DNA from 2 places in the Cupriavidus sp. SHE genome. Region 2 is predicted to be linked to the other one. Evidence: predicted binding sites of a transcription regulator. Region 2 holds the regulator's gene; the other holds the start of a gene.
What was found. The regulator FNR, encoded in region 2, switches genes on or off when oxygen is low (the NO sensors DNR and NnrR bind a similar motif). The targets are predictions, from matches to a motif close to TTGATNNNNATCAA.

Region 1: the regulator FNR is predicted to act here: its motif matches at 6,565-6,578, upstream of RN01_RS30675 (cyclic nucleotide-binding/CBS domain-containing protein).

What each region holds. Positions count from the first base shown of each region.
Region 1 covers NZ_JWMB01000086.1:642-8,613, reverse strand. The annotation lists gene RN01_RS30715 (alginate lyase family protein) at 1-380, opposite strand, end outside; gene RN01_RS30710 (SMP-30/gluconolactonase/LRE family protein) at 413-1,312, opposite strand; partial or broken gene RN01_RS30705 (NAD(P)-dependent oxidoreductase) at 1,315-1,551, opposite strand; gene RN01_RS30700 (IS6 family transposase) at 1,604-2,296, shown strand; gene RN01_RS30695 (ABC transporter ATP-binding protein) at 2,859-3,473, opposite strand; gene RN01_RS30690 (FtsX-like permease family protein) at 3,476-4,612, opposite strand; gene RN01_RS30685 (phosphoribosyltransferase) at 4,685-5,311, opposite strand; gene RN01_RS30680 (nitroreductase family protein) at 5,344-5,949, opposite strand; gene RN01_RS30675 (cyclic nucleotide-binding/CBS domain-containing protein) at 5,992-6,456, opposite strand; gene RN01_RS30670 (hypothetical protein) at 6,809-7,138, shown strand; gene RN01_RS30665 (helix-turn-helix domain-containing protein) at 7,210-7,972, shown strand, end outside.
Region 2 covers NZ_JWMB01000025.1:116,901-124,872, forward strand. The annotation lists gene ccoN (cytochrome-c oxidase, cbb3-type subunit I) at 1-73, shown strand, start outside; gene ccoO (cytochrome-c oxidase, cbb3-type subunit II) at 91-756, shown strand; gene RN01_RS14125 (cbb3-type cytochrome oxidase subunit III) at 761-928, shown strand; gene ccoP (cytochrome-c oxidase, cbb3-type subunit III) at 925-1,839, shown strand; gene ccoG (cytochrome c oxidase accessory protein CcoG) at 1,895-3,424, shown strand; gene RN01_RS14140 (membrane protein) at 3,438-3,674, shown strand; gene RN01_RS14145 (hypothetical protein) at 3,671-3,916, shown strand; gene fnr (fumarate/nitrate reduction transcriptional regulator Fnr) at 4,000-4,725, opposite strand; gene RN01_RS14155 (sulfite exporter TauE/SafE family protein) at 4,811-5,578, shown strand; gene scpB (SMC-Scp complex subunit ScpB) at 6,129-7,037, shown strand; gene rluB (23S rRNA pseudouridine(2605) synthase RluB) at 7,066-7,972, shown strand, end outside.

The DNA.
Region 1 (7,972 bases), on a different contig from region 2:
GACGACCGATAGGCCGGCAGCCACGCCTCGATGTATGCGGCAGCCTTGTCGCCATAGGCAGCGACACCGCTCACGCGGAACGCCAGCGCCTGCGCCAGCGTCTGCCGCCAGTCCTCCTGCGACAGCAGGCTGGCGTCGCGGTCGCCTTCATGCGGCAGCAACCCCTGGGTGTGCACCACCGCACGCACGTTCGGGCCGCGCGCGAGATGCGCATCGGCATCGGCGAGCAGTTGGCGAGCGACGTCGGCCGGCACCCGGGATGCCAGCGACACCGCGCGCTCGAGCGGCGTCAACGCGAACGTCGCGGCAGACGATGCCGCTTCGGAGGCGCGCATGCCCACCAGCATCAAGGCGGGCGCCGCGGCGATTCCGCGCAGCATGCGGCGGCGCCGATCGGAAAAGTGACCGCCGATCACAGCACCCCCGCGTACTCTGGTTCCGGCAATCCGCACACGCCCGGGCGAAGTGCGAAGACGTGGCCGTCGTGCTCGCTGGCATCGACGGGCGGACGGATCGACGTGACAAACAGCGTGGCCAGGTCGGGTCCGCCAAACGCGCACATGGCAGGCTTCTTCGCGGGCACCGGAATGCTGCGGTCGAGCTTGCCTTCCGGCGTGAAGCGCAGCAACAGGCCGGCATCGTTGGCACAGATCCAGTAGCAACCTTCGGCATCGACGGCCGCGCCGTCGGGACGGCCCGCATGCTCGTGCAAATCGGCAAACACACGGCGGTTGCGTGGCACGCCAGTATCGATGTCGTAGTCAAACGCCCAGATCAGACGGCGCGACGGATGCGAGTCGGACAGGTACATGGTGCCGCCATCGGGAGACCACGCCAGACCGTTCTGCACGATCAGCCGATCGACCACCGGCCGCGACAGCACGCCATCGGCATCGTAGCGATAGAGCGCACCAGCCGGATTCGCGGCGGCCATGTCCTGCACCATCGTTCCCGCCCAGAAACGTCCCTGCCGATCGCAGCGTCCATCGTTGAAGCGCATGTTCGTCGCCGCGAACTCTGGTGCGACGAGCTTGCGCACCGATGCCGGCGCCGACAGGTTCACTGCGAACAGGCCAGTCTCCATGCCCGCGAGCACGGCGCCATTGCGGTCGAAGGCGATGCATGCGACCTTCTCCGGCAGCAGCCATTCCGTGCGCGCGCCTGACTCGGCGTGCAGGCGCACGATCCTCTGCGCCGGAATATCGACCCAGTACAGCGCGCCTTCCGCCGCGCGCCAGATCGGACTTTCACCGACGGCGTCGGGCGCCTGGTTCGGAGCGCCTACGCGCTCCACGTTGCAAGACGTCGACATGATCAGGCGTCCGGCTCCATCGGTCCGGCCAGCACAAACGGGCCACCCTGGAAGCGCTGGGTCGGATCATTGAGATCACGGGTCGGCGCGGAAACGGGGAACAGGTGCTCGAAGTCGATCGAACTATCCTCGGGCCTGAAGCCGAGGAACGCCGCCTTGGTATTGTCGACCCACTTGACGCGATTGTCCGACACGCCATAGACGATGGCGTGCCCGACGCGGTTAGTGGTTCTGTCGCACTAAGCCGCCGTTAGAATAGTCAGATCTCAAAAGCAGCAGGGTTGATCGGCCATGAATCCGGAAGTGGCGAAGGTCTTGAAGCGTTTGCACTTCCCGTTGGACGTGATGCTGACCTGCGTGCGATGGTACGTGGCCTACCCGCTGAGCCTGCGCCATCTCGAGCAGATGATGGCCGAGCGCGGCATCTCGGTTGACCACTCGACCGTGCACCGCTGGGCGCTCAAGCTACTGCCGGCACTGAACAAGATTTTCCGCCAGCGCAAGCGGCCGGTGGGCCAAAGCTGGCGCATGGACGAGACCTACATCCTGGTGCGCGGCCAGTGGAAGTACCTGTACCGGGCGGTCGACAAGGCGGGCCATACCATCGATTTTCTGCTGCGCGCCCAGCGCGACAAGGCTGCAGCGCGGCGTTTCTTCGAGAAGGCCATCGCCCAGCACGGCCAGCCTGAAACGGTCACCATCGACGGCAGTCCGACTAACCTGGCAGCCCTGCACGACATCAACGCAGAGCGGGAAGCGCCCATCGGCGTTCGGCAAGTCAAATACCTGAACAACATCGTCGAGCAGGACCATCGGGCCATCAAGCGCCTGACTCGGCCGATGCTGGGGTTCAAGGACTTTCGCTGTGCGCGTATCCTGCTGGGCGGCATCGAATTGATGCATATGCTTGCCAAGGGGCAGATGCAACGCCTTGAAGGGAGCAGTCCCTCCGCAGCAGAGCAATTCTATTCCCTGGCAGCATAAGCCTCAGCGCCTCAGCTGCTCTTCACGTCCTCCCTCGCTTACTGCGACAGAACCCGGTTGAGACACCAACGAGTAGCACGCCGCCGCCCAATGACCGCTATCGGGCAACGCCCCATTTGCGCGCTACTGGCCTGTCTCGGCCCGCCGCCTATCCAGGCAAAGACTTTCTGACGCGGAAGGCGGCTACCGACCCATCTCGGACGATGGCGAGGTGGAATTTGAATGTCCGCGTCAGCTACATGAGCGGTCGTTCGTTCATGGGACACACGCATGTAGCTTGCCGAAGCCAGACATCGGCAATTGCGATGAGGTTAGCGAGTTGACAAAGTGCTGCGGCGGGTGCCATCTGGCGCCAGCGAAACCGATACCACAGCACCTGGATTGCCTTCGACATGGCCGCCGAAGACTCTGTTCATGCTGACCGGAGACACAGTCAAGGCGATTTGGGCTCACAACGGGGCTGGGGCAAAGGTCTGCAGGTGGAAGCCGAAGGGACGGCAAAAAAAAAGCCGCGGGCCAGAGGAGGTCGCGGCAGAACGAACATTGACTCAACGTGCAGCATTCATTGGGAAGGATGGCATTTGCCCGTGACGTGCGCATCATCCAAATAGACTACTTGGGCCATGATCATGCGACCGGTTTCGCCATCGAGCGAGGCGGTGGGTTCATCCAGGATCAGGATGTCGGGCTGGCTGACGATGGCCCGTGCGATGGCGACACGCTGCTGCTCGCCACCGCTGAGCTTGACCGGCGGCAGTTGTGCCCGGTTTTCCAGCCCGACGATCCGGAGATACTTCCGCGCCTCCGCCTGCGCCTCATGCCAGTCATACCGGCGCAGGACCAGCGGAATGGCAACGTTCTCCAGTGTCGTCAGGCGCGGAAACAGGTGATAGTCCTGGAACACGAACCCGATCTTGGCCAGCCGAAAGGCAGCCAGTTCGTCGTCATCGAGGTGCCAGACATCGACGCCGTCGATGATCACGCGCCCATCGTCGGGGCGCAGGATGCCTGAAATGACGCTCAGGAGCGTGGTCTTGCCGCTTCCGGACGGTCCGACGATAAACAGCATCTCACCAAAATACGCATCAAAACTGACATTGCGCAGCGCATGGGTGCGGGCCTCGCCCTCGCCAAACCATTTTTCGATGCCATGTGCGGAGATCGCAACGTCCGACATGATCACCCCCGGAAGATGTCGAACGGGTCGATGCGCAACACCTTGCGCACACCGATATAGCCGGAGAACCCGGCAATCACGATCACCATGGCCAGCGCCAGCCCCAGGTTGTAGAAGGTGATCACCGCGGCGTAGTCGGGGATCTTCAGCCGCGCCAGCGCAATCAGGATCGCGCACAGGCCGATGCCCAGTCCGTATCCCGTCAACGCCACGAATGTCGCCTGGAACAGGATCATCGTCACCAGCTCGTGCCCCTTGGCACCGATCGCCTTGAGCGCACCGAACTTGTCCAGGTTCTCCACGATGAACGTGTAGAAGGTCTGCCCGGAGATCGACAGGCCGACAATGAAGCTGATGACGGTCATCAGCAGGATGTTGGTACCCAGTCCCGCCTGGTACTTGTAGAAGTCCGAAATCCGTGCGACGAACTGCTCCTTCGTCAGCGCCAGGTAGCCGAGTCGGTTCACCGCGCGCTGGATGCGCACGGTGTCCGCCGGGGATTTCGGTTCCACCAAGATGTACGAGATCGTGTAGCGAGTGGTCGGCAGGTACTGGATTGCACGCTGGTAGGTCGTGTAAAGCGTCGGGATGCCAAACAGCCCGCTGGTCGACACCTCGGCAATGCCGACAATCACGCCACGATGGTCGTTGATCTCGAAATCCGTGCCGACGCCGGGATTCTCCAGCTTCGAATACTCGGCGTCTTTGACGACCAGAAAGGCGTTTTCGGCAAACAGGTCCTCGATGCTGCCCCGAATGACGCTGGGCCGGCCGAACAGGCTGGTGTCATCGATGCCGATCACGGTGACGGGCTGATAGGTACCGCTCCGGAGCCGCACGAGCGCCCCGCCCGAGTACAGCGGCACCGCAAAACGCACGCCGTCGATGCTGCGTACGGCGTCGAGCACGTAGTCCGGCATGCCGATCGTATTGGCAACCGTGTTGACAGCCGGGTCCATGATCCAGATGCTGGCGCCGATGTTGAACACCGTTGACGACGAGCGGTTCAGTACGCCCGCGAACAGCGAAGTCATCTCGATCATCAGGAACACCGAGAACGTAAGGCCCACCAGCAAACCGCTGAACTTGGCGCGATCGTTGACCAGGAGCTTGTAGGCCAGCAGCAGGATGCCCGCGATACCTGTGAGCGTTCGGGATTCACCGGCGGCCGCATGCGGGGGATTGGAGTCTTCGGACGACACGTTCCACCTTCAATGGGGGTTCAGGCAGGCAATCACCTGCTCGTCCTCGACCTGCGGAAACGTCCGGTAGAACTCGCCAACTGCCCTGAAATGCCTCGGCAATTCGAGGCACACCACCTCATCCGCGTATTGGTCCAGGCGCCGCAGTGTCTCCGGTGGCGCCACCGGCACCGCGCACACCAGGCGCGAGGGCCTCTGTTCACGGATCGCGTGCAAGGCGGCAATCATCGACGCGCCCGTCGCCAGGCCGTCGTCCACCACGATGACCAGCCGTCCTGCAGCACTGACCGGCTCGCGGCCCGGCGTATACTTGGCCCGGCGACGGCGCAGCAATTCCAGTTGGGCGGTGCGCTCGCAGTCCAGGTACAGACTGTCCGCACCGGCCATATCCGCATGCAGGGCGAGGTACGTCCATCCGCTTTCATCCACTGCGCCGACGGCGAACTCGGGGTTGCCAGGCGCGCCAAGCTTGCGCACCAGCACGACGTCAAGATCGCCACCGAGGGCGCGGGCAATGATGACGCCCATCGGCACCGCGCCGCGCGGTATGGCCAGCACAAGCGGATGCTTGCCCGCATAGTGTTTGAGCGCGCTGGCCAGTTGCCTGGCAGCGTCGGCCCTGTCGGTAAATGGCATGACGCTCCCTTGTTCCGGTACGTTGCCCGGCATTAGCCCGAATGGCCAACGCTCTGGGCCAGGGCAACCCGCTGGTCCGCATCGAGCCGCATTGCCACGGCCAGCGCCCGGCGGTCCAGCAGTCCCCGCGCGACCGTGACCAGGCCAAACGCGGCGCGAAACAGATAGACGTTCTGGCTGATGAAACCCGTATCCAGCGCCGTATAGAACTGCCGCAATGGCTTGTCCGTCTCGTCAAGCTTCGATAGCCGGCTCACATAGACGATGTTCAAGGGCGCGCCCGCGACAAAGTCCTGCAACCCTGTGGCTGCACGCAGGTCTTCTCCGACCACCAGCCTGAGCCGCCAGTCAGCCGGCTCCAGTACATAGAGCCCGTCCGGCATGGCGAGGTAAAGTTCGATTTCCTGCCAGTTGCGGGCCGATGGCGCGGTGCGATGACCGGTATCGGGCCGGTTGACGCCGAATGCGGCCCACAGCAGGGTGGACAGCGTCACGGTATCCAGGGGCGTCGGCGCGAAGGTCCTGGCGGAGCGCCTCTGATGCAACGCTCCCAGCAGCGACATTCCGCCGTCGGTCATGGGGGCAGGCAGCTTCAGATACTCCACGCCGGAATCCGAGGAAACGATTGGATGTGTCACGGCGGTCTCCAGTCAGAGTGGCTCAGCAGGGGGCACGCCGGGTCAAACGCGAAGCGGCGACTGCGCATGGCCGGTGCGCTCCCGCTCCTGTTCATTGCGGACCAGTGTGGCAAGCATCCCCCAGTCCGCTGCCATCGCACCAAGAATGTCGTCCATCGATATCACGCCGGCCACCGCGTCCCCGTCGAGCACGCCCAGCCGACGCAAGCCATGCGACAGCATCAACTGCATGGCGTCATGTACGGTCGCCTGTCGTGCGATGGTAACCAGCCCCGGTGTCATCACGTCCGCGATGGCCGTCCGGCCAGGATCGGTGACGGCCGCGGTGGCCTGGAGCACGATGTCCCGATCCGTCAGCATACCGACCACGCGCTCGCCCGCAGGCGCAGGCTCCGTCACAATCAGCGCGCCCACATGCTTGTCCCGCATCTGCACCGCTGCCTCCTGCATTGTGCAGGAAAGAGGGATATGCACCGCCTCCCGGGAAAACACTTCATCGACCTTCATCTCGATCTCCTTTAAGTAGGACGCGAGCCCATCCGGGACGCCCAACCGATGTCGGGCGAAACGCTCGGAGTGATGGTCTTCAGCTTGGCACTCACCTAGGCCCCCAGGTTGTTCTGTATCAAGGCAACGATGCATCGGGAGAGCGGGCAGGCATGGCCTCCCGGAACCCCACGCGACCGTCAGGGAAGACTGACAGAGCGGCCTCCAGCCCTGACGAGACTCTCAGCGCCGCCTGCTTTCGCAAGGACTGGGCGACCACGATACTGAACCCATGACGCTATGCACCGAAACTACCAGCCTTACCGTGTATCTGATTGAACGAACGCCGGCTGTCCGGACGCGGCAGCTGCAGATGCTGAAGACCCTTGACGGCCTGTGCGTGACGGGCGCGGGGACCGATGCGGAAGCCGATGTGCCTCAACTCATGGCACTGCGCCCGGATGTCGTGCTGATCGGCCTGAACGCTTTGGAAGGCGATTCCCTGATGCGGATTCGCTCGCTGGCTGGGGCATTGCCGGAAAGCACGCTGATCGTGCTCGCCAACGAAGGGACGCCACAGATGCGTCGCGCGTGTCTGCTGGCGGGAGGCAAGTACTGCTTTGACAAGACTCTCGAGGTTGTGGAACTGCGCGCCCTGCTGCTGACGATGGCGGATGCGGTTCTGCAAAGACGGGAGCTGTAACCGGCGGGGCAAGCGCGCTTCAGACGTGCGAACCCGCAGTACGCCAGCCGGCCGCTGGCAAGGAGACAATGATGTTCGAAGCTGGTCTATCCACATCGGCTGCACTGACGGTCGATGACGCCCCCCTGACTCAGACGGCGCATTCGCGCCCTATCCCGGGCAAGCCGGCGGCGGCCACCGCCCAATGCTCCACCTGCATGCTGCGGCACCTTTGCATGGCATCCAACCTGGATCAGACAGATGTCGAGCGCTTGGGCGCGGCCGTGCGCAACTGGCGCAAGGTGAAGCAGGGCCAATTGCTCTACAGCACCGGAGACCTGTTCCAGAACATCTATGCCTTGCGCTCAGGTTCGTTCAAGACCGTCGTGGCACATCAGAGCGGGCGGGAGTATGTATCTGGCTTCTTCCTGCCCGGCGAAACCCTTGGCCTGGACGGCATTGCCACGGAATCGCATACCTGCGATGCGATCGCCCTCGAGGACAGCACCGTGTGCGTGATTCCGTTCCACCTCCTGGAGGCGCTTTGCCGGGAGATCAAGTCCCTGCAGCAGCACGTTCACCGGATCATGAGTGCTGAGATCGTTCGGGAGACTGGACAGATGGTGCTGCTCGGCAACCTGACCGCCGAGCAGCGCGTTGCCTCCTTCCTCCTCAACGTGTCGGACCGGCTCGGGCGCCGCGGGTACTCGCCGCTGGACTTCAGTTTGCGCATGACCAGGGAGGACATTGGCAGCCACCTGGGCATCACACTGGAAACGGTCAGCCGCACCTTGTCCCGCCTCCAGCAGGAAGGCCTCATCCGCGTCAATGGCAAGCAGATCACCCTGTTGGACC
Region 2 (7,972 bases):
GGCACGTACCATCATTGGCAAGCCTGCGGTTGACGCTCCGATTCCGGCCAACCTGCCGGCTTCCGCCCACTGATCGCCGAGGACCGAACGATGTCTCAAAAACAAGGATTCTTTTCCCACGAAACGCTGGAGAAGAACGTCGGCTGGTTGATCATCGCAACCATCATCGTGGTCAGCATCGCTGGCCTGGTGCAGATCGTGCCGCTGTTCTTCCAGCACTCGACGACCGAGCCCGATCCGGGCATCACGCCGTACTCGCCGCTGCGTCTGATGGGGCGCGACATCTACATCCGCGAGGGTTGCGTTGGTTGCCACTCGCAGCAGGTGCGTACCCTGCAGGCGGAGACTGAGCGTTATGGCCATTTTTCCACGGCGGGCGAGTCGGTGTATGACCACCCGTTCCTCTGGGGCTCGAAGCGTACCGGTCCGGATCTCGCGCGCGTTGGCGGCCGTTATTCGGACGACTGGCAGCGGATCCACCTGCGCAATCCGCGTGATGTGGTTCCCGAGTCGGTGATGCCTTCGTACCCGTGGCTGGAAAAGACGCAGTTGCCCACCAACGACATCCAGGCACGCATGCACGCGCTGAAGCGCCTGGGTGTGCCGTACAAGGACGAAGAGATTGCTCGTGCGTCTGAAGAGCTGGCGGGCAAGACGGAAGAAGATGCGCTGGTGGCGTATCTGCAGGGACTTGGCCTGAATCGCCGCAATGTGCGCGTTGACTCGGCGGCGGCTCCGGCGCCGGCGAAGGAGTGATGCCATGGCGATCGTGACCGCAATTGCAACCGTCGTGTCGATGCTGACGTTCATTGGCATCTGCTGGTGGGCATGGTCGGGCGGCCGCCAGGCCGCCAATCAGGAATCGGCGATGTTGCCGTTTGCCCTGCCTGACGAAACCACAACTACAAGCCGGAACCCACAGCCATGAGCGATTTCATTTCCGATTTCTGGAGTTATTACATCGCGGCCATCGCGCTCATCGGGATCGTCTGGTGTGTCTGGCTGCTGTTCTCCCAACGCAAGATGCCGAAAGGTGTCAGCACCACGGATGACACTGGTCATGTCTGGGATGGTGACCTGCGCGAACTGAACAACCCGCTGCCACGTTGGTGGATGTGGATGTTCCTGCTGGCCTGCATCTTCGGTCTTGGTTACCTGGCGTTGTATCCGGGTCTGGGATCGTACGCTGGTATGCTCAAGTTCTCGACGCAGGGCGAACTCGCAGCTCACCGCGAAGCGGCCGAGAAAACGCAGCACCAGATCTACGCCAAGTATCTGAACATGGATATCAAGCAGGTGGCGGCGGATCCTGATGCACGCGAGATCGGCCAACGGTTGTTCCTGAACTACTGCGCGCAGTGCCACGGTTCGGATGCGCGTGGCAGCCGAGGCTTCCCCAACCTGACCGACAACGATTGGCTCTACGGTGGCGAGCCGGAGACGATCCAGCAGACGATCACCAAGGGCCGCAATGGCGTAATGCCGTCGTTTGCCAGCACGATCGATGCGAAGCAGGCCGGCGATACCGCGCAGTACGTGCGTTCGCTGTCTGGTCTGTCGTCGGATCCGATTCGTGCATCGCGTGGCGAAAGCACCTTCAAGTCGACCTGCGCGGCCTGCCACGGCGCCAACGGCAAGGGCAACCAGGCACTCGGCGCGCCGAACCTGACCGACAACACGTGGTTGTACGGCAGCTCGGAAGCGACGATCGTCGATGCAATTCTTAAGGGACATAACGGTCATATGCCGGCGCATGAGGAGATTCTGACGCCTGAGCGCATCCGCATGCTGACCGCATATGTATGGGGACTCTCGAATACGGGAGGCGCTGCAAAATGACTAACTGCCCCGGGGCCGGGCGGCGTGCCGCCCACCGGGGCGTGAGGGCAACACGATGAGCGCGCCCCTTAACGCCCCCGATCACTCGGACGATCACGCCTCGAACGATCCGTCTGCAAGCCAGTCGTCGAGCGATCGTAACGGCAACACTTGGCGTCCCGCGCCGCCCCCCAAAGGGGCAGAGACCACCGAGGAAGCGCTGTATGAGGTCCGCCGCAAGATCTATCCGCGCTCGACCTCTGGCGCGTTTTCGAGCTGGCGCGTGTGGCTGGTCATCCTGACGCAGTTGATTTACTACGGAACACCCTGGCTGCAGTGGAATGATCGCCAGGCCGTGCTGTTCGATCTCGGTGCGCGCAAGTTCTACATCTTCGGTCTCGTGCTGTGGCCGCAGGATGTGATCTATCTTGCCGTGCTGCTGGTCATTTCTGCGCTATCGCTATTCCTGTTCACAGCCATCGCCGGACGCCTGTTCTGCGGCTACGCCTGTCCCCAGACGGTCTACACAGAAATATTCATGTGGATCGAGCGACATGTCGAAGGGGATCGCATCGCGCGGATCCGACTTGACGGCGATCCCTGGAGCCTGCGCAAGCTGCGAATCAAGGCGACCAAGCATGTGCTCTGGGTGCTGATCGCACTGTGGACGGGCTTCACGTTTATTGGATATTTCGCGCCGATTCGGGAGCTTGGTAGCGAGGTCCTGCATTTCACGCTCGGACCCTGGCAGAGTTTCTGGATGCTGTTCTACGCGTTTGCGACCTGGGGCAACGCCGGATTCATGCGCGAGCAGGTGTGCAAGTACATGTGCCCCTATGCGCGTTTCCAGAGCGTGATGGTCGACCGCGATACCTATGTCGTGACCTATGACGTGGGTCGTGGAGAGCCGCGTGGTAGCCGTTCCCGCAAGACCGATCGCCATGCTGCTGGCATTGGCGATTGCGTGAATTGCAGTATCTGCGTGCAGGTGTGTCCGACCGGTATCGATATTCGTGATGGCCTCCAGTACGAGTGCATCGGTTGCGGCGCCTGTATCGACGCGTGCAATTTGGTCATGGACAAGATGGAGTACCCGCGCGGACTGATCCGATACACGTCGGAAAATGCGATGCGCAAGTCCCTGTCGACATCCGACGCGCGCAAGCGGCTGCTGCGACCACGCACGATCATCTATACGCTGATCTGGTTGGTTCTGGCGGCGGGCTTCGTCGCGTCGCTGGCAGTGCGCTCGCCGATCAAGGTCGACATCATTCGGGATCGCGGCGCGCTGGGCCGGGAAGTGGAGGGTCGCTGGATCGAGAACGTCTATCGGCTCCAGGTGATCAACACCACGGAAGCGCCGATGCGGATTCGCGTGGAGGCTGAAGGCGATGACCTGACTGGACTGACGGTCGAGTATGATAAGTCCGCCGAGGCCATGCAGCCAACGTCCAACCGGTTGTTGCCGATTCGCATTCGCGTGCCGATCGACGATGCCAAGGAAGGCACGCATAAGATCAACGTAACGGTGACGGCGGAGGGCGAGGACGGCCGAGACGCGCATATCAGGCAATCCACGAGTTTCATTGTTCCCCGCAATCTGTGATGCTGAGGGTGAAATGGCAGCAAACAAGGAGAGCGCAATGACATCCCAACAGTCCAAGCCCTGGTACAGGGAACCGTGGCCGTGGCTTTTGATGAGCGGTCCGTTGCTTGCAATTATTGGCTGCGGCGTGACCATCTGGCTCGCCAACACGCATCCGGATTTGCCGGTTTCCGGCGTGGAGCGTCATGGCCTGGTCGTAGAGAAAACGGGGGCGGAGCATGTGGCGTCGCCGGCTGCGAGGCGCCCATGAGACTCCGCTGGCTGATGTGGGTACTTTGGCCGGCGTTTCTGATGGGCGGAGCGGCCACCGCCACCGTATTTTCGGTCGTTGATCCGGGCGATCTCACGTTCTTCGGGCACCAGGTGGAAGCGTCTCGTGAGGCGGTCTACACGATTGGCTTCCTGGTGGCGTGGTTGTTTTGCGCGTTGTCCAGCGGGCTGACGCTATACACCATGCCAACCAAGCTCGAGGAGACCGACGAACTCGAGTAATGGATCGAGTGCAGGTAGAAAGCAAAACGGCCGCACCGGGCGCTGAGTTCCCGGTGCGGCCGTTTTCCAGGCTAGGAGGTTCGTTAGCAGTTTCGGCTATAGACCTGCCTGATGCCTTCCATGTCCACGAGTTTCACGTGTCGTTGGCGAATCTGAATCAGGCCGGCTTCGGCGAATCGAGAGAAGAGCCGACTCACGGTTTCGAGCTTGAGGCCAAGGTAGCTGCCGATTTCTTCGCGGCTCATCCGCAGCACGAACTCGCTCGACGAGTAGCCGCGCATCGACAGGCGCTCCGACATGTTGACGAGAAATGCTGCCAGGCGCTCTTCGGCACGCATCGAGCCAAGAGTGATCAGCATGATCTGGTCCTGCGAGATTTCCTTGCTCATCAGTCGCAGGAACTGCTGCTGGAGAGAAGGCAAGGTGCCGGACAGCGATTGCAGGTCATCAAATCGTACGACGCAGACCTCGGTGTCCTCGAGCGCGGTGGCATCGGACGCATGCTGCATCTCGCCGAGGCCGTCGAGCCCGACGACTTCACCGGGCAAATGGAAGCCGGTGATTTGCGTGCGTCCGTCCTCCATGGTCACGTGGGTCTTCAATGTGCCAAAGCGGATCGCATAGACTGCGGTAAGCGGTTCGCCCATGCGATAGAGCGTTTCGCCCTTGTGAACACGAACGCGTTCCTGTACGAGCGTGTCCATCTTTGCGAGGTCCTGTTGCGACATGCCCACGGGAAGGCAAAGCTGGCCCATGGCGCAAGTGGAGCAACGCGGAGACATCTCGGTGACGGGAATGGAGGTAAGCAATTGATGGTGCTCGCATGAATGCGCTTGCGATGGAGGCGCGATGCAGGCATTTTACAGCTTGATGTGACGCAGAAGCGAGGAACAGTTGCCATTTGGTGTGCTTTTCAGTGTCTTTACACTTGCATTGCTTGGCGGCGTGCATTGCGCAGCCATGTGTGGAGGAATTGCCATTGCTGTCGAGCAACGGCAGTCCGGGGGCGCTGTCGCGGTCGTTAACGTCGTGCATCGCTCGCGGTTTCACTGGTGGCTGGAACTGCTGGTCATGCACGCCGGGCGTCTCACGACCTATGTGCTGCTTGGGGCGCTGATGGGGGCGGTGGGCGCGACAGTCTGGAAGCAGGACTACCTGCCAGTGCAGCGCTGGCTCTACGGTGCAGGCAGCCTGTTGCTCGTTCTGACCGGGGTGTGGTTGTTGCGCGGCCGCGTCATGCGGGCAACATGGCTCGAGCGGTTGGCGGCGCGGGCGGCCTCATATGTCGTTCAGGGCGTCGCGTCGCTGGGTATGCAGATGCCGCTACGCTTGCGTCGGCACGCGCCCATCATGCGGCGCTATGGGATGGGGCTGGCCTGGGGGCTGGTGCCTTGCGGTATGGTGTATGGCGCACTCGCGCTCGCCCTGTTGGCTGGTAATGCGCCGTCTGGGGCACTTGTCATGACGGCCTTTGGCATCGGGACGCTGCCGAACCTGCTGGTGATCTCGGGTTTGTCGGGCTACCTGCGGCAACTGTCGCGCCGCCCCAGCGTGCGAGTGGGCGCCGCGCTTATTGTGATCAGTTTTGGGGCGCTGGGTGTCGCACGCGCCGTCTGGCTGCCCGATACGTTGGCCAATCACGGCTTCTGCGTCGTGTTCTAGACTTTTTTGCTGGTTGCAGGGCGGGGCTGGAATGCCATACAATCGCGAAACCACGGTATCGCGCTCCGATGCGCTCGTGGCGTCGCCGGGGCTGCATTCCCGATCTGGGGTGTGTGCCCAGGGGGTCTGGGCAGGTCTGGCTTGCCAGGATCGTCCCCACAGTTCATCCGGTTCAGAAGATCTGGTTCCAAAGTCCGATGGGGCTGTGTGGAGAGGTGGCGCCGGTGCCAGGCGAAGTTGCCTGGGCCGATATCGATTGTTTCTTGCCGCCTTGGCGATCTGATTGTCCAGGTGAATGTCCACCCCAAAAGGGAGAGGGTGCGACGCAAGAGGTCCGTTGACTGGCGCAGTCTGTCAGCCCCGGACGATCTCCTGCCGGAACGACCCGGCAATTCGATGCAAAGAAAATGAGGTGCACGGCTGCGCTGCGAAAAGCTGCGAGTTAGCTGCGCGATGAGATGGCGGTGGCTCAGGCCTCGCTGTATCTGCAATCTCCAGTGCTTCAGGATTCGTCCAGAAGCAGGTGCAAAGACAGGCTGCACACAATCACATGAATACCCAAGAGGCGAAGATCGTCCTCGAGACCGCGCTGATCTGTGCGCAGGAGCCGTTGCGCGTTGGTGATCTGCGACGGTTGTTCGCCGACGACGTCGGTGCCGACACCATCCGGGTTCTGCTCGAAGAGCTGCGCAACGACTGGCAGCAGCGCGGGGTAGAGCTCGTGGCCCTGGCCAGCGGCTGGCGGTTCCAGAGCCGTCCCGAGATGCGCGAGTTTCTTGACCGGCTCAATCCGGAGAAGCCGCCGAAGTACTCGCGTGCCGTGATGGAAACGCTAGCGATCATCGCGTATCGGCAGCCGGTGACGCGCGGTGACATCGAAGAGATCCGGGGCGTGACGGTCAGCACGGAAGTGGTCAAGAAGCTTGAGGACCGGGACTGGATCGAAGTCATCGGTCACAGGGACGTGCCTGGCCGCCCCGCGTTGTACGCAACGACCAAGGCATTTCTGGATGACCTCGGTCTGCGCTCGCTGGATGAGTTACCGCCGCTCGAGGATGCCCAGGCCCAGGCCCAGGCGGCTCTGCTGGATCAGCAGGCCATCGATTTCGAGGCGGTCGCGACGGCGAATCCGCCTGCTGGTGACGAGGAGGCCTTTTCGGAGGCTGCCGTTGAGGTGGCTGAGGCGGGCGAGCCGGCAGTTGAGTCGTTGTCGGTCGAGCCGCAATCCGAAGATCTGTCCGGTGGCGCGAGCGATGCCGCCGGCAATGAAAACGAACAGAACGACAGCGTCGCGCAGTTGCCCGAGGGTGATGGGCATGACGATGACGCGCCGGTGGCCCAGGCCAACGGATTCCATGTGGACACAGAGTCTTCCTCGCAGGAAGACGCCGCAGTTCCGGCTCGCGACGGTGATATGCCGCTGACGACCGAGGACGACGACGAGCGTGTGTCCAACTGAACAACATGCAACATCGATAGTGAATACTTTGTCTGATTCCGCTGACCAAGACGTCCGCCAGCCGGACGTGCCGGGCGACACCGGCGCTGCCCCCGAGGGTAACGGCGCCGAAGGCGCGCCCCGCCGCAAGGGGCTGCGCCGCGGCCTGCGCAATCTAGTGGCTTCCCGTCGCCAGGCGGGGCAGGACCGCGATGGCCGGGAAACGGGGCGCGACGATGTCGAGCCCTCGTCGACTGGCGAAAGCGGCGATGCTTCGACGCCCGCCGCCCCCGCGCGTGGCCGCGGGCGTCGCAAGCCGGCGCCGGCCGCCGATACGCAGGCAGTTGCTGGTGCCGAGGAGGCGGGTGGCGACGCGCAAGCTGGCCAGCCGCGATCGGATCAGCCCGCGCAGGGGGCTCGCAAGCGCCGTCAGCAGCCGCAACGCAAGGCGGCGCTGGTTGATGGCGACAACAAGCCAGCCTCGCAACAGCCGGGTCGCCGCAACAAGGGTGGTCAGCGCAAGGGCCAACAGCCTGGTGGCAAGCCGGGCGCTGACAGGGGTGACCAGCGTGTCGAGCAGCGCCAGGGCGACAAGCCCGGGCGACAAGCCGGCAAGGGCGGCGCGAAGACCGCTGCCGGTGGCGAGGATCTGTTCCGTTTCGTGATTTCCGAGCAGTTCGATCAGGAAGACACGATCGTGCCGCGCACCAAGGCCAAGCCGGTGCGCGAACTGTCCGCAGACGACGACGCACCCAAGCTGCACAAGGTGCTGGCGGAGGGTGGACTTGGTTCACGCCGCGAGATGGAAGAACTGATCCTGCAGGGGCGTGTGTCGGTCAATGGCCTGCCTGCCCATATCGGCCAGCGTATTCTGCCGACCGACCAGGTCCGCGTGAACGGCAAGCTGATTCACCGCAGGGTGACAACCAAGCCTCCACGGGTGCTGCTCTATCACA